One region of the Marinagarivorans cellulosilyticus genome, then DNA from elsewhere that is predicted to be linked to it. Evidence: predicted binding sites of a transcription regulator. Region 1 holds the regulator's gene; the other holds the start of a gene.

Region 1 (10,686 bases):
AATCGAGGCTAACACCAAGGGAACAACCACCATTTTCAAGCCACGTAGAAATAGCGTGCCAACAAAATCAAATACCGCATACAGTGATATCCCAAACACCTCTGCACTAACAGACAGCGGTAGGCTAATCAACAATGCAGCCGCTATGGCTATCAATATTTGCCAGTGTAATTGCAACTTAAACATTGCCCTGCCCCCCATTAATAGCGACCTTAAGTGCACTACCGGCTTTAAAACCGGGCGAGTTATGCGCCGCGATAGTGATCGCCTCACCGCTTTGAGGATTGCGCCCAGCCCGCGCAGCAACATGTTTAATGGCGAAACTGCCAAAGCCTATCAAGCTAACCTTTTCTCCTCTGGCCAAAGCGTTGGTTATTTGCTCAATAAAGCTCGCAACGCATTCGCTGGCTTGGCGTGATGTTAGGCCTGCATTTTCAGCAACTAAGGCCACCAACTCTGTTTTTAGCATGGGGAAATATCCTCTTTTCGGGAAATTAAGCGGGAATTATCAACAACAGGCTAATTGCCAACTCGACTATTAGCAAGGTAAAGGCATATGCACCGTGCGTGAACGCGCCAGATTAATACCCTCGCACCACTCAATACACCAAGATGTGCAATGGCTTTAGCATTCGCGAGCTGTTGCGGGCTATAATCGCTCTTTTCGCTATACCATTCACAATGATAAAGACGCGCTTACACATGATAAAAACACATATCGCCATGGCAGCTGCGCGCGTCAAAGTTCCGCCCTTACTGGCGCACCCTGCCCTTAAGGCCAGCATTCAATTGATGCGCTTAGACCGCCCTATTGGTATCTATTTAGTCCTGTGGCCAACACTGTGGGCACTGTGGATTGCCTCTGAAGGCGTACCCCGTTGGCCAGAGCTGTTTATTTTCGTTTTGGGCGCAGTCGTTATGCGCTCGGCCGGCTGTGTGATTAACGACTATGCCGATAAAGCGATAGACGGTCACGTGCAGCGCACCAAGAACCGCCCGCTCGCCACAGGGGAGCTAGACCCTCGCTTCGCACTTTACCTTTTTGTAGGCTTGCTGTTTATTGCACTATGTCTAGTGCTGATGACAAATACCACAACGGTAATCACCGGGCTCGGCGCGGTTGCACTGACGACTATTTACCCCTACATGAAGCGCCACACCTATTTACCACAAGTGGTTTTGGGCGCTGCTTTTGCTTGGGCCATCCCCATGGCTTTCGCTGCCGTGACAGAAAACTTGCCCAAACCTATGTGGACGCTCTACATCGCTGTGCTACTTTGGACAATTATTTACGATACTTTTTACGCCATGGTCGATCGAGAGGATGATCTCAAAATTGGGGTTAAGTCCACCGCCATTCTCTTTGCTGAAAACGACCGCCTCATCACCGCTGCACTTCAAGCTTTTACCTTGATTATTCTGCTCACTGTGGGCAGCAGCTTTAGCTTGCACTGGCCCTACTACCTAAGCTTGATGGGCACTGCGGGGCTATTTGGTTATCAGCAATTTTTAATTCGCGGGCGTAAACCTGCCCGCTGTTTCGAAGCTTTTCTCAACAACAACTGGGTTGGAATGCTGATTTTTATCGGCATTGTTTTGAGTTATAGCGTCGCTCCCAACTAAAGTGCTCGTGGCCAATATGCACGCAAAATGGTCGTTTACGGTGCTCAGTGGCAACAGTAATCTGGGCGCTGTCATAAAACAGCAACAAAAGATTTATTTAATCTTCACCTTAATTGAAAACCTAACAGCAGTTACAGGTGGTTAAAAATGGTATCAAAAACGATTTTGATCGTTGACGACGAAGCTCCAATCCGCGACATGTTGCGAGTGGCTTTAGAAATGGCAGAGTACAGTTGCCTAGAGGCGGGCGACGCGCAAAGTGCACACGCGATCATTGTGGATCAAAAACCCGACCTTATTATTCTAGATTGGATGATGCCCGGCACTAGCGGCATGGAGCTAGCTCGCCGCCTAAAACGCGACCAGCTGACCTCTGAAACACCCATTATCATGCTTACCGCCAAAGGCGAAGAAGACAACAAAATTCAGGGCTTGGAAGCCGGCGCCGATGATTACATCACCAAGCCCTTCTCTCCGAGAGAGCTTGTGGCACGCCTGAAGGCCGTTTTGCGCCGCACCGACTCATTATCGACTGGCGACCCCATAGTGGTAGACGCGTTGCGCCTAGACCCTTCTAGCCACCGCGTCACCATTGGCGAGACCCCCGTGCAAATGGGGCCAACCGAATACCGCTTACTGGAATTCTTTTTAACTCACCAAGAGCGCGTTTACACCCGCAACCAACTGCTAGACCATGTATGGGGGGGGAATGTGTATGTTGAAGAGCGCACAGTTGATGTCCACATTCGACGCCTTCGCAAGGCTTTAACACTTGAAGGGCACGACCGTTTTATTCAAACTGTGCGCGGCGCTGGCTACCGCTTTTCGCCCAAGATATCAGCCTAAGCAACAAAAAAATGATAGGTACCTATGTTACGTAGAGGGTTAAAAGCCGAATTTCGGTGGTTTTGTATTTGGCTTTGTGTTTTTTCGCTTATGGGTTTTTTGACAGGTCACACTGTAATGGCCCTGCTAGCGTTTAGCTTTGGCTACATTGCCTGGCAGTTTACCCGCTTGTATCAACTAGAAGCTTGGGTTAATCAAGCGCGGCGCAACGAACCGCCCAATGAAGAACTCCAAGGTGCATGGGCAGATATCGCTGACGATGTGCAGCTGATGTACAACCGCCACGAAAAAGAAAAACTGCGTTTAGAGGCAGTGGTACACCGCGTACAAGAAATGACAACCGCCCTCAATGATGGCGTTATTCTTGTTGACGGGCGCGGTAATATTGAATGGTGGAATCGCGCTGCCGGCGAGTTATTTAACTTTCAAGCAATCGATTTAGGGCAAAAAATAACCAACCTTATTCGGTTCCCCAAATTTACCCGCTACTACGAAACTGGCGACTTTAGCGAGCCTCTTGATCATACTTTAACGCAAAAAAATTCTATGGAAGTGGAGTTTCTGGTACATAAATTTGGCCAGAACGAGCGCTTAATTGTAGTGCGCGATATTTCGCGCTTAAGTAAACTGGAGCAAATGCGTAAAGATTTTGTTGCTAACGTTTCCCACGAATTGCGCACCCCTTTAACCGTGCTTCGCGGCTACCTAGAAACACTAGAAGATGCCGACAACATTCCGCCGGTGTGGAACAAAGCCCTTTCCCATATGCAAAGCCAAGCGGGGCGAATGACCTCGCTTATTAACGACCTCATCACCTTAAGCCGGCTTGAAACCGATGAAAAAGAGCACGGCCAAGAGGTTGTATCACTAGTCACACTTGCGGATATGGTCGCTGAAGACGCAAGACAGATAAGCACAGAAAGTAAACACTTGATTAGCGTTAACGGGCCAAAAGAAGCCTTTATTTATGGCCGAGAGCAAGAGCTACGCAGCGCAATATCCAACCTTGTGTTTAATGCCATAAACTACACACCTAGCGAGGGCATTATTCTTATAGATATTGCACAAGGCCCCGATGGCACCACCGTGAGCGTCAGCGATAACGGCGATGGCATAGACCCTAAACACATCCCCCGCTTAACCGAGCGTTTTTATCGTGTGGACCCGGGTCGCTCGGTAAACTCTGGTGGCACAGGGCTTGGGCTTGCCATCGTAAAACACGTACTACTTCGCCATAACGCAGAGCTTACTATTAAAAGTACGCCTGGCCGCGGTAGCGAATTTATTTGTTATTTCCCACCTGCGCGCTCCGCTGCCAAACCGTTAAAACATAGCGCATAGCACGCCACTGCGTACCCTTAATGAAAAAAATAAAAACGATTATCTTTTTGGTCTTCGTGTTGTGCGCTGTTTTTGCAATAAACACTGGGTTATTTCAAGGTCAACTTAATCGCTTTGGCATTATGCCACGCGAACTAAACGGCTTAGCCGGTATTGTCTTCAGCCCTTTTTTACACGGGAGTGTTAGCCATTTATTAAATAATATTGTTGGCTTAAGCATTTTTGCGCTGATTACCATGGCGCACGGTATACGCTACTTTTGGCGTGTGAGTTTTTTAATTATTGTGCTTGGTGGATTTGGAGTTTGGCTGTTTGGCCGCAACAATATTCACATTGGCGCAAGCGGCTGGATTTTTGGATTATGGGCGTTAGGCATTGCTAACGCTTGGTATAATCGCAGCCTAAAGACCTTCCTTATCGCCATTGTAGTTATCCTATTGTGGGGCGGTATGATTCTAGGCGTATTACCTTCGCAACCACAGATATCCTTTGAAGCGCACTTGTTCGGAGCGCTAGCCGGCGTTTTAATCGCCGCCAAACTGCCAAGGCAGTGGCGACGTAAATAAACGTTACCTAAGCTTCATCACCCCCAAGCTCTTCAAATTCATCGCTGTCTTTCTTTTTACCTAATCGTTCTGTAGAAAAAGCCCGCAACTCTGCCGATAACTTTGTTATACGTTTAACGATCGTGATATCAAAATCAATGGACTTTTCAACGGCTGAGGTTAACTTGTCAGCCGCGCTTTCCAACACATCAGCAACGCGGCCCAATTGATCACCTTGGCCATTCGCTAAGTGGCCAGTATCAATCTTAATGCCTTGATCGCCAACAACGGATTCTAAGGCACCAAATTTATTCGCTATAAGCTCAAGAGGTTCAAGCCATGCAGGTGCCTCTCCCACCGCCTTTTGTGAAGACTGGCTAATAGCCGCGCCAGATTGCTCAATAGCCGACGCAATGGCATTGAGCGCTTGCTGGGGCGGCTCTTGCAATTCTATACGCAAAGGGTCCGATGATAATTGCCCTTGTAAACTGTGCAACTGCTGACCGATAGCTGCCAAAGGCGCCACCACGGCAGACTCCTGCGAAAATACAGCACCAACACCTTGCAGGGCTTCTGTTACCTCAGCAATTTTTAGCGCAATGCGCTGAGCGCCGTCTGCATCGCTATCGGCATCTTTGTTTTTAAGGAAGTCGGCTTTAATTGCTGTCCACCGCTGCTGTTGCTCGGGTGTCATGTTGCCGCGAAGCTCGGCTAACTTAAGCAGGTTATCTTCTGAGCCACTGGTTAAAAGCTGCGATTCCCCCTGGTAATGATCATCGATCATCGCCATTAACTCATCGCGAGTCATCACAGCAGAGATTTTCTCAGCCATTTTATTCATGTTCCGATAACTACCTTGCAACTTAAAGGGTGGCTCGACTCGGTATTTATCATTTTGCGCAGCTGAGGCAATGTACTGTTGATTTATTTTAAGAATCACATCGCGTACGACAAACATCTTTTTTAACACATCACAAATTTCAGCAATTTCAGCACCACTGTACGCATGGCTTAAATCTGTTGCCGCTATATTTTCGCCTTCCGCTTTGGCGATCAGTTTGTAAACATCATCCAAAGAACGCAAAGCCAGAGGGGCCAACACCGAATTGGATGTCAAACTATTTTCGATGTAACTCATGGCAAACTGCTGATCCATACCACCTAAGATATCACCCAAGTTATAAATATCGGCGCGGTTTGCCAGCATATCTGGCACTTTAAAGACTTCACCCGACTCTGTGTACGGGTTACCCGCCATAACCACACAAAACTTTCGACCACGCATATCGTATGTCTTTGTTTTACCCTTCCACACACCATCGACGCGACGAGTTCCATCGCATAAAGAAATAAACTTCTGCAAAAATTCGGGATGGGTATGCTGAATATCATCGAGGTATAACATAACGTTATTGCCCATTTCCAGGCCTAGATTCAGCTTAATTAACTCTTGTCTCGCTGTGGCATTGGGCGCATGCTCTGGGTCTAACGACATCACATCGTGCCCAAGCGACGGGCAGTTGATCTTCATAAAGATCAGCCCCAAACGGCTTGCAACATATTCCATTAAAGTTGTTTTACCGTAACCCGGTGGCGATATCATCATCAATAAGCCCATCAGGTCAGTACGCTTACTATCCCCCACGGTACCCATTTGTTTGGCTAGGTTATCGCCAATAATCGGCAAATACGATTCATTGATTAAGAGGTTGCGAACAAATGAGCTTAATGGGCGAGGCTTGAACTCCTCCAAGCGAAGCTTATCCCTTTCTTGCTGCATAACTTCTGCGCGCAATACTAAATAGCGATGATAACTTGGAACATAAACTTCTACATGATGACGCAAAGTTTTAAGAAAGCGATTAAGGGATAGCTTTAGTGTTTGTTGATCTAACTTTTGATGATCACCCAATAAGCCGTCAATTTTAACATCGAGATCTACCACAACATTCCTGCGCGGCACATCCACACCAGCATTCATTTTATCGGTAGCGAGAATAACAGCGGCTTCATCGATATAGGCTGCAATATCGGGCAAGGCTTTACTTTCGGTTAAGGCCTTTAGCCAAGCTTGGCTTAGCGCATAGGCCGCAGCGGGCTCGGCCGCTAAATGCTTTAAATTACTTTGGTAATTATCCCAAACACCGATATCAACTGCAGAACGCAAATGCTCAATAAGTTTTTGTGCATAGGATGTTGTCGCAAATGCAAGATCGTCTTTAGCAAGCTCTGCAACACAGTATTGCGCCGCCACTTTACAATCGCCATCAGCAAAGGACAGCGAATAATCCCCAACAAATTCTTTGATTGCGGCAGTCACTTCACGCTCTAAAAGCGTCGTCGCTTCAAGGCTGCCGAATAACGCACTCAACTTTGCAGCCGATTGCGCACGCGAGGCCCAAACCTTCCATTGAAACTTTTCTTTCTTTGCTACCTCAGCACCATTCACCATAGGCTGCGAGTAACACCAAAACAATTGAGCCAGCGCTCTTACATTGGGCTCGTACGTTAGCGTATCCGCCTTTTGCATAGAGGGCACAATTTTTTGCAATATACGTACAGCATCATGGTCGTGAACACCTTTTTCGTAGGCTTCTTTGTAGCGTGGGCCAGCAAATTCCCGCACCAGTTGAGTCAACGCGTCGACATCTGTTATAGCGCCATACAGCACTTTATTCGACAGGGATCCTTCATTATTTCTCGCCGCTTGGATAATTAAATAAGCTAAATATTCCGAGCGATAAACCGCTTCGCTTTCTGACTCCAACGATACAGACCAATAAGGCTTAAGCGCTGTAAGGCCATCGTGCTCGATTTGCTCATAAAAATCGGTACCGCTTAAATGTATATTGAGCACATCGTTGCGGGGTAAAAGGGTTAAATCTAAATCCTGCTGATTAACACTGAATTTATGGCGAGGGCCCAATTTAATAACTTTTCCGCCATCTTCAAAAATATCCGTTTTATCCCGAAGTGAACGCACCGCTTGTTCTTTAATCGCTTTAAACTTTGCATCAATATCGTCTGCTTGAACCGCAGCATTCAGCTCGCGCAAACGCTCTACCATGTCTCGCACTTTAGAAACCAGCACGTCAGATGCAAAGTACGTATTAAGATCATTAGCCTCCGTGAATTTGAGCGATCGCTTTTCAATACTGCTCAATATACGAGAGGCTGCATCAACCACTGAGCCCGCTTTGCGTTGCTGTTCATCCAATAACTTTTGCTTTTGCGCCTCAAAAGCTTCTTGCACCTCTTCTCGCTTAGCCATAATATCGGCTAAAAATTCGTCCACCTCGCTAAACTGGCTTTCAAATTCCTCTAACTGAACCAACAGCCGAGCATGTTGCTCTTCGCATTTTTCTGGCGTTGTAGACTGGCCCAAAGCGTTGTTAATTGTCTGCGAAAACAATTTAAACTGAGCCGAGAATTGAGCCCGCGTTTCTTTAGAGCCAACATTCTTTTGCTTGTTTTTTATTCGCGCTTTAGTTTGATTTAAACTTGAGTAAACCGTGGATATCGCATCAATAATTTGTGTTCGAACATTAGCATCGGCAATATTTAATGTCGCCATCAACTCAGATAACAAATCTAAGTTCTCGGCCAATGCAGAAACCCGCTCTAAAAGTGGCTCTAGCTCTAGGCTAGTAGCTACTTTTTCAGCTTGCTCATCGAGTTGAGATATTTTTTGCGCATAAGGTTTTAGTGCATCAGCACCAGATAAAAACGAGACTGTCTTATCGCTTAATTCCTCGCTAACTTCAACGATTTCACGGTCAAGTTCTTCCAGCTTAACGAGATCGATATAGCGATAATCTTTTAATGTTACCAATAAACCACGATGTTTACGCAGCTTACCAATGGTTTCAATGTAGCCCTCTACGGTATCCCATTCGTTATACTTAGCCACCGACAATAAACTTTCTTGCTGGGCTTGTGCATCCTGCATAGCTTTAGAGGACTGCTGACGAATACTTTCAACCTTCTCGAATTCATCAATAACCAATTCAGATGTTTTCTCAATCTGCTTTAGCGTGTCCCCTATTTCAGATAACTTTTCTTCAGCTAACCAATAGTGGTTATCGAACATCTTATGTGCCGTACGGCTAAGCTCTTCGTATAGCTTAAGGGACACAGATTGATTCTGAATAATGCGGTGAATACTATAAAGATCGGACACACCACGAACCAATTCGGCATTACCGATACGACCATAAAAGCTCTGGCTCACCGGCTGCTTACTTGCGTACTCTGGCGAGGCAAATGGACTTTGCCAAATTTGCATGGGGTGTACCCGCGCAGGCTCTTCTTCGGCCGTAAATATAACAATTCGGCCATCCTCGAATAGCGCATAGCCATGCCCCAATATAGGGTTTTTCAAGCTTTTATCGATAAGGTTATAACTTAGCAGCGCCACAACACCCTCAACGGGCTCATAAAAAACATATAGCGCATCTTCACCATTAGGTGAACGAATCATACGTTTGAAGCGCAAACCCTCAACAGGATCATCAAATGACTTATGTTCCCCAGTTTGTAAATAGAAACCACCAGGGAAAATAACACCGTGATCTTCTGGCAACTGCAAACAACTTTCACCAATCGCATCGATGCGCAATGCACTTTCTGTTAGTGTGTTATAAATAAAATAACGCCATTGCTGCTCACGATAAGGCAATATTTTAATTAAAATTAAAGCACCCACTTTGGCGTAGTGAACAGAGGCATCATCTAAAGATTGGGTCTTATCTTCAACACTTTCCCGGTATATCCCCAATCCATCTTCGGTATTATTTTCTATTTTAATCGTGAGATCGCCGCCAATGGTATCGACAAACACCGTATCGGCAATATTGATGTGCGCATGGCGGCCATGTACAACATCTTCACGGCGTGTTTCAATCCATTCAAAGTCATAGGCATTTGGCAGTTGAATATCGCGTTCGCCACGATTATCTATATAGGTGAGTGTCTTACCATCGGCCGATATAGCCCAGCGAAAAACTCGCACGTCCTCTAGCCGCTCGCCAATTTGAAAAGCTGCTAGCAGACGTTCATTTTTAACTGTCAGCTGGGTTAACTTGGTATTTTTGTAATAACGGTACAGCTCTTCAAAATCATTTTTGAAGCTACTTTCAAACAGAAAGTTATCACTTTGTGCAACAGGCTCTAGGTTATATTCACCATCGGCCTCACTAAAACAAAATAAAGATAATACGTCTTCAACTTTAGTTTCTTTTTTTAAACCAATAAAAACGTTATAGCCGAATAATAAATACTCACCAACCTGGACAATATCCCTCGCCACTGAATTATTTTCGGTACGCACACGAACACGGGCAACAACATCCATATCTGTACTGCCAAACTCTTCTAAACGCTCGGCATTAATCGCATCTGTCGACTTCTTTAGAGCCTTGCCCTGCTCAAGCAGACGCTGACGGATAATTTCATAAGCCCCTCCTTCTGCAACAGCAGAATCAACAAGAGCATTTTTTTCGTCAACAGACTCAAGCGTAGACATGGCGCATTCCTTTTTCTAACAGACAAAAAAACCTAATTCAGGCTATATATAACGAACTAAAATTTTCAGACAGGAGGGCAAGCGCAAAAATAGCGCCCGCCCTTGATATGACAAGTATTAAACAGTTTCAGCGTCATCCGCTTTAGCGACTGGAGCATTTGGCGCACTGCCTTGACCATGGGTCGGTATTGGCAGCTTAATGCCCGCAAATCGTTCTAACAAACCCGCAATGGTGTCACTTTTACCGGCCAAGCCATCGATGGCTTTCCCCATAGATAATGCTTTACCGAAGTTGTTAAACAGGTGATCTTCGCCACCAACAATATCAATCTTGGCATTTTGCAGGGCTGTGGCCAATACTTCGGCATTTTCTTTCGCGATTTCTTTGCCTGCATCAATTGACGCTAAGGCCTCTTTCAAGGCCGTTTCTAACGTCATGCGGAACTCTTCGTGCGAACGCGCATCGGCACTCATCTTACTCATGGCATCGAATTTCTCGACTAAACCATCAGCCTCTGCACGGAATTGTTCACGGGTAACATTAGCGCCCGCTAAACCAATTTCACGATCAGATGTTGCTGTTGACTCACCTTTCGCAGAAATAACTTCAGCTTCTGCTTTACCAGATTGCAATAGAGCACTGGCTTGGGCGTCACCTTTAGACTGAATAACTATCGCCTCTGAATCACCTTTTGCTCTAATAACAGATGCTTGCGCAAGACCTTCTTTTTCCAAAGATTCCGCTTTAGCTGCCTGCACACTTGCCTCAGCAAGCCCTGGCGCCGCGCGTTCGACACGTAAAGCTTC
Region 2 (10,686 bases), 2.6 Mb from region 1:
AGCCGCCGAAATTGTGGGTGCGCAGGCCCAGCGTTCCTTAGAGGCCGAGCTTGAAAAAAGTAAAAAGTTACAAGAGCAGTACCAGCTACTGGCAAGGCAGGAGCGTGACGCCCGGCATCGTGCGCAAAAGGCCAACCGAGTAAAAAGTGCTTTTGTTGCCAATATGAGTCACGAAGTTAAGACGCCAATGAATGCCATGCTGGCCTTTTGTCAGATGCTATTAAAATCGGAGCTGAATCAAAGCCAGCGCTTACAAGTGCAAAGCATGCTCGATGCTGGCCAGCAACTTATGACAATGCTTAACGATGTGCTTGAGCTTTCCCGCTTAGAAGACGGCATTGTTGAGCTGCCCGAGCAAGATGTTCTGAGCCATCAACTACTTGACGATGTTGTCGAACAGGCGGCCAGCCAGCTGCAACAAAAGCCCATTAAGTTTGGTTACAGCATTGCCCCTACGGTGCCCCCAAAGTTGCTAATGGCGGAGCATCATGTGCAAAAGGTGGTTGTTAATTTATTGAGCAACGCACTTAAATTTACGCAAAAGGGTGAAATACACGTACAGATGGATTTTACGCTAGGCGAGCAAGATGTTGGTTCGCTAACGATTACTGTAGCCGATACGGGCGTGGGGATTGATCAGCAATTCATTGGTGATATTTTTGAACCCTTCACCCAGCAAAATGTATCGAACACCCGCGCTTATGGAGGTGCGGGCTTGGGCTTGCATTTGGCCTATCGCTTGGTGAAAACAATGGGCGGCACCATTGATGTAGAAAGCGTTTTAGGTCAAGGAAGTGTATTTACTTTGAGTCTGCCGGTTGTGTTATCAGATGCTCCAGCGGCCAGGGCTTCGAATGTAGAAGCTGCTATAGGGCTGGTGTCGCTGCAGGGCGATGCGCTAATTACCGAAAACGCATTGCGCTTTTTGGGTGTGGCGATTCACCGTATTGATAACCGAGTTCCGCTATCTCTGCAGTTGGGGCAAACCCCAATAGCCGGCTTGGTTATAGATGCTAGCTGTGATTTGGCTGAATCTGGCCAGCTGGCGCATTGGTTAGCAGAAGCTGGCAGCGAAAAGTTACCTGTTGCAGTGGTGGCTTCAAAAGACGTTGTGCATATAGCGTCAGTCCGCGAGCAGTTGGTAAACGTTACTTGTGTGCAAGCGCCTGTACTTATGCACGAATGGTTGGATGTGGTGGAAGGTCTTGCTGGAAAATCCAATGCATCGCAGTCGGTCAACGGCAAAGCTGGCGAGCGTATTTTATTGGTAGAGGACAATCGCCTTAATCAGGAAATTGCTTTGTGCATACTTGAGGATGCTGGTTACCGCGTGGATGTGGCGAACAACGGCCAAGAGGCTGTAGACACAATGGAGTCCAGCCCCGATGTTTACCAGCTAGTGTTAATGGATATACAAATGCCGGTAATGGATGGCTTGGAGGCAACGCGGATAATTCGCGGGCGCTTGCGTAGTCATGTGCCGATAGTGGCTGTGACGGCGGGCATCGCGGTTCAAGATCGTCAGCAATGCGATGAGGTTGGTATGGATGATTTTATCCCTAAGCCCATTGATGAAGACTTTGTGCTACAAAAGGTTCGCTACTACATGTCGGGTGCTCATCAAACCCAGTGATTTTCAATTGCATTGTGCCTTGTGGTTAAAGTGTACCTTGTGATTAAACCGTACCTTGTGTGTAAACGGTACCTCGTGATTAATTATACCTTGTGATTAAAGTGTCATAGTTATCGGTTACGGTCTCGAGGTTCTAAGCTTTGGTGCTTTTTCACGTTATGGCTTTTTCTCTTGCTCGTTATCAGGCTCCTCTTTTTACCCTTTGGCGTAAGCTCAGTGGCGCTGGCTCAACTTTAAAGCTTTTGCTCGCCCCCCTTGCTCGCTTACAGGTTAATGCGTTTTGGCGTCAGTCGACGGTGGTAAAGCCCGCACCGGTTGCGCTTTGCAGTATGTTGCCTGTGGCGCGAGTGGATGAACGCTATGTTTCTTTTTCTATTGATATTTCAGTGCTGGCTGGTGGCCAATGGTGGGAGGGTAGCCATAAAGTTATCGGTGGTTTGGGTGGGCAAAAGGTTTTACCTTTTCAGCTGGTCGGAACAAAGCTAGACAACCTAACGCGAGCGCTAGGGCCGGCATACTTAAGAATAGGTGGTTCAGAGGCCGATAAAATCCACTACTTTCGTGCGCCTCAGGATGAGCCCGGTGCGCTGGTGTTAACCCATCAAATATGGGATCGTCTGCACGATTTTATCGCGCGACACGACCTTAAATTGTCGTTTACCTTTAAGTACGGTTTGTTTAAGCGCAAGGAGCATGGCGGCTGGTGCCCAAACGAGGTGTTGGATTTATTGGTCTACAGCAACCGCAAGGGCTACCACATTCATGTGTGTGAATTGGGCAATGAGCTCAATGCCTACTGGGCTTTTCATGGGCTATCGTCTCAGCCGCGCGCTAGTAAATTGGCTGATGATTATCTGACTTTTAGCACAGAGGTAAAGCACCTACTTCCCGATGCCAAAATTATCGGCCCTGGCAGCGCCTTTTGGCCCCGTTTAGGGGAGACCATCAAGCCCTTTTCGAATATTTCGCACAAGTTTTTGCAATTGTGCCAAGCCAGCGGTATGAAGTTGGATATTGTGGATTGGCATTATTACCCCTTCCAAAGCCGGCGATCGCCAGTGCGTACGCGGCGCGCCACCCAAAGCAGTATGTTGCGCCCCAAAGCGTTAAACGAATATAAGCAATACTGCTTGCAGCTTAAAAAAATGCGGGACGCCTTTTTCCCAAATGCGCAGTTGTGGACAGGGGAAACAGGCTCCGCTCAGTGTGGTGGGGAGCCTAGGCTATCAGACCGTTTTGCCTCGTGCTTTTGGTGGGCAGATCAGTTAGGTTTGGGCGCGCGCCATGGGCAAGAGGTGATGATTCGGCAAAGCCTTGTAGGTGGAGATTATGGCTTGCTCAGCCGCACAGGACTTAAGCCCAGGCCAGATTACTGGTTGACTTGGCTGTGGCAGCAGCTAATGGGGGTGGATGTGTTTGATGTGGCTAGCCCGCATGCGCAGCTGCGCAGTTATTGCCATAGCGCAAAGCGGGGCAATGGACGCACCTTACTGCTAATTAATTTGTCGGGCAAAGCCTGCAAAGTCGATATGACGGGAGAGTTCTCGTTTGGGCAGGTGGTGGCTCAGTACACAGTTACCGCGAAAAAGCTCACCAGTAAAAAAGTGCGCATCAACGGTAAAAAAGCACGCTTGGAAGAGGGTCGAGTGCCTGCTTTGTCGTCATTCCCTGTTGCGCCCCTAAGCCATTATTTACCTGCGCACGCTATTGCTTTTTGGTGTTTGCGTTAACAGGTATTTGCCGCTTATCTAAGTCATGCCCTGTGCCATAATACGCGCCTAACGATATAGGAGGCGGTGTGAGCTCACGGCTATCAGTAACTATTAATCTTGGTGCGATCGCGGATAATTGGCGGCAACTACAGCATCGGTTGGGCGCAAACCGCGAGTGCGGTGCTGTGGTTAAGGCCAATGCTTACGGTTTGGGTATGGCGGAGGTGGCCGGCTGCCTAGCTGCTGCTGGCTGCCGTACTTTTTTTGTGGCGAATGTCAGCGAGGGGGCGTTCTTACGCAGCTGTTTACAAAGCTACTCGCGCGTGTGCATTTATGTGCTGCAGGGGGTTGAAGCCGGCAGCGAGCAGGAGTGCTTGGATTTTCGCCTTCGGCCCGTGCTTATCTCTGAAGCTATGGTGCGCAGGTGGGCAAGCTTCACCAAAGAACATGCGGGCGAGCCTTGTGCCGTAAAGCTGAATACCGGCATGAATCGCTTGGGGGTGGATGTTGGTTCGTTACCGGCATTATTGGAGGCATTCCCTGCGTTTTGGGGGCAGCAGGTGGGGTTGCTGCTTAGTCATCTAGCTTGTGCTGACGAGCCCCATCACCCCTTGAATGCTCAGCAGTTGGCTAGCTTTGAGCAAGCGTTAGCGCGGGTGCGCAAGGTTAATGCGCAAATTAAAGCATCGCTGGCGAATTCCTCGGGCATATTTTTAGGTGAGCGCTACTGCTTCGATGTGGCGCGCCCAGGCGCTGCTTTGTACGGCTTGAACCCTACCCCCGAAGCAAAAAACCCCATGCGCAGCACGGTACGGCTTGCGCTACCAATATTGCAAACGCGTAATGTCAGTGGCGAAAACTATGTGGGCTATGGTGCCGAGGCCTGTGTAAGTGGCCCTCGCCGGTTAGCCGTTGTTGCTGGTGGTTATGCTGATGGCATTTTTCGGGCGGCATTCCCTAAAATGGTTGGGCGTTTGAATGGCGTAAGAGTCCCCTTGGTCGGGCGCGTTTCTATGGACACATTAACCTTTGATATAACGGAGGTTGAGGGCGATGTCGAGAACGGTCAAATTGAAATTCTAGGCGACTACATATCTGCCGATGCCCAAGGCGCGGCTGCCGGCACGATTGGCTATGAAGTGTTAACGCGTTTGGGCGATAGGCTGCGACGCGCCTACCTTAGTGGTGCGGAATAATGGCTGGCCTACCCTGGGGGTTGTTAACGTTGTTGGCCGACGGGCAAAGCCATTCGGGTGAGCTTTTAGGGCAGCACTTGGGGGTGAGTCGCGCAGCCATTTGGAAAATGATTCAACAGCTAGAGGCGGCGGGCTTGGCGGTGGAGTCGGTTAAGGGGCAGGGCTACCGCATACCTGCAGGGCTTGATTTGCTCTGCGCGGATTTGATTCAACAATATATGTCAGAGGCCGGGCGAGTGATTCTTTCTCGGCTGGATGTGCTACCGCAAACAGCTTCGACAAATACGACTATTGCCGGCCCAGGTTATCCTTGTGGTGCGGCAGTATTAGCCGAGCAGCAAACCGCCGGACGAGGGCGGCGAGGGCGTGTTTGGGTGAGCCCGCTGGCTGCCAATATTTATTTATCCGTTCGGTGGCATTTTACTCAGGGTATTGCCTGTCTTGAGGGGTTGAGCCTTGCGGTAGGCGTTGTGCTTGCTGATGCCTTGGCGGCGCTTGGTGTGCCGGATGTTGAGCTTAAATGGCCTAACGATCTCTGGGTGGATGGTAAAAAGCTTGGTGGTGTGTTGGTTGAGATTGGTGGCGACGTAAATGGTGATTGCCATGCGGTAATCGGTGTTGGTTTGAATGTGGCAATGCCGGTTGGGGGTGGGGCTGATATTGATCAGGCTTGGGTTGACCTTGCCGGTTTGGGGTATCGAGCCGGGCGCAATCCGCTGGCTGCAGCGCTTATCGAACAGTTATTGCTGATGCTGGCGAGTTATCAAGACAAAGGCTTCGGCGCTTATCGTGAGGCGTGGTTGTTGCGTAATGCCTTGGCGGGCAAGCTGGTATTCACCACTGGCGCGCAATTGGTTCAAGGTACTGTTGTGGGCTTAACCGAGGGCGGCGGTCTTATCGTGCAAACCGACGAGGGAGAGCAGGTTTTAAATGGTGGCGAGGTTTCTGTGAAGGTGAGTGCGTGATTGTTGATGTCGATATTGGCAATACTAATGCGAAGTGGCGCTGCCAAGGTGACAGTCGAATTTATGTGCAGTCAACCCGCTCATTACCCCAAGCGTGGCAATATAGTGGCGCAGCTATTACGCGGGTGCGAGTGGCGTGTGTGGCTGGCGCCGATGTACTGCAGTGTTTTGCCGCTGCGGTGCGTGAGCGTTGGGGGATAGATATCGAGCTGGCTCGCGTGCAGCGTAACTATGCCGGTTTAGCGGTGTGTTACGAGGATGTGAGCCGCTTGGGGGTGGATCGTTGGTTAGCAATGCTGGCTGCTTTTAAATCGGTGGGTGATGAGTTCGTGGCGGTGAGCGCGGGTAGTGCTCTGACGGCTGATTGGGTGGCCCAAGATGGACAGCATTTAGGAGGCTTTATTGCGCCAGGGCGCGAGCGTATGCTGGCATCGCTGTATGGCGATGTGGCAAATGTATTGCTTACCCCGCGGGTGCCGGGGGAATTACTTGATATTGCACTTGGCCAATCGACAGAAACTTGTGTTGATGGGGGCGTTGCGGTTTTGTTGCGGGGCTTTATAAATCATGTCGCATCACGCTGCCTTGGGGCGCGGATTATCTTAGCCGGTGGGGATGCTCAGGCTATGCTAACCATGTGTGCGCAAGAGCACAAATTTAGAGTGTCTCTTGTGAGTAATCCCGTTCTAGACGGGTTGGCGATTGCATTACCCTGATATAGCGATAGAGTGCTTTTAAGAGGGGCAATAAGGTTAGGTGTTGGCGTGAGGTGGGTCTTTTTATCCCTCGTATTAATGAATGCGATTTTTTTTTCGTGGCGTTACTTTGCGCCACCCTCTGCAGAGGCTTTGCCCAGCCCGCAGAAAAAACCTTCAGCAGTACCGAGCTTGCCTAAGCCCGTTGTCGATAACTCCCCTTCAATTACTTTATTAGAAGAGCTGGACTCCTCGAGGGAGATTTCAAGCCCCTCTGGGCTGGCCTTTGATGAGGTAACGCATAGTGGTGATGTTTGCTATTGGGCGGGCCCATTAGCTGATGATGCTGATCGCGATGTACTACTGCGGCGCCTTAAGGGTTTAAATATAGTGGCATCGGAGCGCGTGACGCGAGCGACGGGCGATCTGCGTTATTGGGTTTATTTGCCGCCGTTAGGCTCGAAAGAGGAGGCGAAAGCCCAGTTAGCCGCCCTGCAAAGTAAAGGCATTGATAGCTACCTCATTCATAAGGGTGAGCGCAAAAATGGCATATCGTTAGGATTGTTTAGCCGGCTAGAGCTTGCGGAAAACCGAGAAGCAGAAGTTAGGTCTGCCGGTTGGGAGGCGACAATGGATACGTATACGCGCAGCGTCAATCAGCGCTGGATAACGGCGAGCAAAGAACAGTTGGATGCCGTTGGTGAAGGCATTTTGCCCAGAATGCTCAAAAATAAATCTGACGTGACAATAATAGAAAAAAAATGTGAATTGCCTGTTGCTTCTCATAACAACATTCACTAGAATCCCGCCTCCACATTGAGAGGCAGCTCTTAATGTGTTGCGAAGGCCAAAGCATTTGATGTTTTGGGTAGGAATGCTGGCGTAGCTCAGTTGGTAGAGCAGCTGACTTGTAATCAGCCGGTCGGGGGTTCGACTCCTCTCGCCAGCTCCATTTTCGCAGGCCGTTACTGGCTAATGTCAGTAAGGTGCTTAAGCTTGCTGTTAAGCAATTATTGCTTGGTAAGTATAAGTGCAGGGGTTCCCGAGTGGCCAAAGGGATCAGACTGTAAATCTGACGCGCAAGCTTCGGTGGTTCGAATCCACCCCCCTGCACCATTAAGCTAGCTTAGCTTGCGGCCAGATGGCCAGTGTAGCGCCTAGGTTACAAATTGCTTTGAGCGCGCGGTGGGCCCTAATTGTGCGGGCATAGTTCAGTGGTAGAACGTCAGCCTTCCAAGCTGAATATGCGGGTTCGATTCCCGCTGCCCGCTCCATACTACTTAGTGTGAACAAAGGCTCATATAGCTCAGTTGGTAGAGCACACCCTTGGTAAGGGTGAGGTCAGCGGTTCAAATCCGCTTATGAGCTCCACTTTTTCTTATAAAGGTCAGCAGAGTTAAAGGCTCGCTGGCCTTTGTGATATTCAGGCTTATGATATCGAGCACTGAATTCACACCCTCATCACAGAATACGCTCTAGTGATGAGTGATACAGGCCAGTAGTTCAATTGGTAGAGCGTCGGTCTCCAAAACCGAAAGTTGGGGGTTCGAGTCCCTCCTGGCCTGCCACTATTTGCACGAATGCGTGCGGCGCGAAAGGTTGAAATGCAAGTTTCAACCTTTCTGTGTATTACGCACTTTCGTAGGAAGAGAGAAACCATGAGTACAAATGCAGAGTCTCCACAATATAAGCTAGACGGCCTTAAATGGTTGGTTGTTATCGCTATTATTGCTGCTGGCACGGTGGGTAATTCTTATTACGCCGATCAGTTCGCGATTTTGTATCGTGTGCTGGCAATGGTTGTTTTGGGTTTGGCCGCCGCGTTCGTCGCTTTGCAAACAGCCAAGGGTGCTGCATTTTGGGAACTGTTGAAGTCAGCCCAAATCGAAATGCGCAAGGTGGTTTGGCCAACTAAGCCAGAAACTAACCAAACGACGTTAATGGTTTTAGTGGTTGTGTTCGTGATGGCTATTCTCCTGTGGGGGCTTGATGCTCTATTCGGAAAAATCGCCTCTTTTATTATTGGTTAACTACGGACATTTCTCCCCATGGCAAAGCGTTGGTATGTGGTACACGCCTATTCAGGTTACGAAAAGAAAGTTGCAACTGCACTGAAAGAGCGTATTGAGCTTGAAGGTATGCAGGAGCATTTTGGTGATGTCCTTGTTCCCACTGAAGAAGTGGTTGAAATGCGGGATGGCCAAAAACGTAAGTCTGAGCGTAAGTTTTTCCCCGGCTACGTTTTAGTTCAAATGGAGCTAAACGACGAAGCTTGGCACTTGGTTAAAGAGACTCCGCGCGTTATGGGGTTTATTGGCGGCAAGGCAGATAAGCCTGCGCCTATTACGGAAAAAGAAGCGAATTTAATTCTTCAGCGCGTTGATGACTCTGTTGATAAGCCTAAGCCCAAAACGCTGTTTGAGCCGGGTGAAATGGTCCGCGTAACTGATGGTCCGTTCAATGACTTTAACGGTGTTGTTGAAGAAGTGAATTACGAAAAAAGCCGCTTACGCGTTGCGGTGCTTATTTTTGGTCGCTCGACTCCTGTTGAATTGGAGTTTGGGCAGGTCGAGAAAAGCTGATTTAAAAGCTGAATTTTTATGACTCTCACTACCTTTTGGGTAGTGGGGGTTTTTGTGTCTCTGGGCATTGCGTTTTTTTTGCGTAATAAAAGCCCACAAACGGGGAGCCAATGACGTTAAGTTTTACTTAATTGAGGCGTTTAACCCATAACTAGAGGAAGTTGAAAATGGCAAAGAAGATTAGTGCCTATATTAAACTGCAAGTTGGCGCAGGTAAGGCAAACCCAAGTCCACCAGTTGGTCCTGCTTTGGGTCAGCACGGTGTAAATATCATGGAATTCTGTAAAGCGTTTAACGCACAGACCCAAGATATTGAAGCTGGCGCTCCAGTACCTGTTGTTATCACTGTGTACAGTGATAAGAGCTTCACTTTTGCGATGAAAACTCCACCAGCATCTTTCTTGTTGAAGAAAGCAGCTGGCATCACCAGCGGCAGCAGCAACCCTAATACTAAGAAAGTGGGTACTGTAACGCGTGCGCAGTTGGAAGAAATTGCTACAACTAAAGCGCCGGACTTGACTGCTGCCGATATGGACGCAGCGGTTCGTACTATCGCGGGCTCTGCTCGTGCCATGGGTTTGGATGTTGAAGGGGTTTAATAATGGCTAAGTTATCTAAGCGCCAACGCGCTATCAACGAAAAAATTGATTCAACTAAGCAGTACGGTATCGACGAAGCTGTTGCTTTGTTAAAAGAATTGTCTGCAGTTAAATTTCCTGAAACCGTAGAAGCGGCAATTAACTTGGGTATTGACCCACGTAAATCTGACCAATCTGTTCGTGGCGCGACAACTTTGCCGCACGGTACTGGTAAAGAAGTGCGTGTTGCAGTGTTTACTTCCGGTGCTAACGCAGACGCAGCTAAAGAAGCTGGCGCTGAATTTGTTGGTATGGACGAGTTAGCAGCAGAAATCAAAGGCGGCATGATGGACTTTGATGTTGTTATCGCCGACCCTGCGGCTATGCGTGTTGTTGGTCAATTAGGTCAAGTATTAGGTCCTCGTGGTCTTATGCCAAACCCTAAAACCGGTACCGTAACACCTGATGTTGCAACAGCTGTTAAGAATGCTAAAGCAGGTCAAGTACGTTTCCGTGCTGACAAAGGCGGCATCATTCACGGTGGCATCGGTAAATTGAGCTTCGATGCAAACGCATTAAAAGAAAACTTAGAAGCGTTATTGGTTGACTTGAAAAAGTTAAAGCCAGCTTCTGCGAAAGGCGTTTACGTGAAGAAAATCTCTTTGAGCACGACAATGGGCCCAGGTTTAACCTTGGATGCCTCGTCTCTCGAAGCGTAACTCTTTATAGCGCTTTAGCGTAGCGCCCTCGGGCGCAAAAAACTTTGGGGTCTAGCCTTTAGGCTAGGTCGTCAAAGACCGTAGGTGAAGTTAGTGGTAGCAGAATTAAGGCAAGATGCAAATCTTAGTCTACAATCTTGTGTGTCATTAACCTCTTAATTGAGCAAAGCAAAGCCTACGCAGATGGTGGACCCTGTTCAGAATTCTGAACCTGTTGTCGCCGACATAGGGTTCAAATGGCAACATTTGAGCTGGTACAAAACGATGGGGTCATTCCCGTCATTAACCAGGAGAAATCCCGTGGCATTAGGGCTTAAAGACAAACAAGCGATTGTTGCTGAAGTCTCAGAGGCTGCCAAGAGCGCTCTTTCTGCAGTAGTAGCCGATTCACGTGGCGTTACTGTTAGTCAGATGACGGCTCTACGAAAAGAGGCTCGTGAACATGGCGTATGGTTACGCGTAGTTCGCAACACCTTGGCTCGTCGCGCGGTTGAAGGCACTGACTACGAGTGTCTCGTTGAGAGCTTCGTAGGTCCAACTATTATTGCATTTTCTAGCGAGCACCCAGGTGCTGGCGCGCGTATCTTGCGTGACTTCGCTAAGACA

What was found. Region 1 encodes PhoB, which activates phosphate uptake and scavenging genes when phosphate is short. Its sites were predicted from a motif close to TGTCATAAANNTGTAACA; they were not measured.
Region 2: the regulator PhoB is predicted to act here: its motif matches at 1,725-1,742, upstream of MARGE09_RS01615 (glycosyl hydrolase family 79 N-terminal domain-containing protein).

The regions. Positions count from the first base shown of each region.
Region 1 is NZ_AP023086.1:3,078,774-3,089,459, reverse strand. It holds gene MARGE09_RS12380 (dicarboxylate/amino acid:cation symporter) at 1-186, opposite strand, end outside; gene MARGE09_RS12375 (HU family DNA-binding protein) at 179-469, opposite strand; gene ubiA (4-hydroxybenzoate octaprenyltransferase) at 724-1,623, shown strand; gene phoB (phosphate regulon transcriptional regulator PhoB) at 1,771-2,469, shown strand; gene phoR (phosphate regulon sensor histidine kinase PhoR) at 2,494-3,810, shown strand; gene MARGE09_RS12355 (rhomboid family intramembrane serine protease) at 3,831-4,376, shown strand; gene MARGE09_RS12350 (DNA repair ATPase) at 4,384-9,879, opposite strand; gene MARGE09_RS12345 (flotillin family protein) at 9,997-10,686, opposite strand, start outside.
Region 2 is NZ_AP023086.1:439,761-450,446, forward strand. It holds gene MARGE09_RS01610 (ATP-binding protein) at 1-1,633, shown strand, start outside; gene MARGE09_RS01615 (glycosyl hydrolase family 79 N-terminal domain-containing protein) at 1,792-3,363, shown strand; gene alr (alanine racemase) at 3,432-4,541, shown strand; gene MARGE09_RS01625 (biotin--[acetyl-CoA-carboxylase] ligase) at 4,541-5,506, shown strand; gene MARGE09_RS01630 (type III pantothenate kinase) at 5,503-6,222, shown strand; gene MARGE09_RS01635 (SPOR domain-containing protein) at 6,271-7,002, shown strand; tRNA gene MARGE09_RS01640 (tRNA-Thr) at 7,078-7,153, shown strand; tRNA gene MARGE09_RS01645 (tRNA-Tyr) at 7,234-7,317, shown strand; tRNA gene MARGE09_RS01650 (tRNA-Gly) at 7,402-7,475, shown strand; tRNA gene MARGE09_RS01655 (tRNA-Thr) at 7,497-7,572, shown strand; tRNA gene MARGE09_RS01660 (tRNA-Trp) at 7,694-7,769, shown strand; gene secE (preprotein translocase subunit SecE) at 7,860-8,231, shown strand; gene nusG (transcription termination/antitermination protein NusG) at 8,250-8,783, shown strand; gene rplK (50S ribosomal protein L11) at 8,951-9,382, shown strand; gene rplA (50S ribosomal protein L1) at 9,385-10,080, shown strand; gene rplJ (50S ribosomal protein L10) at 10,381-10,686, shown strand, end outside.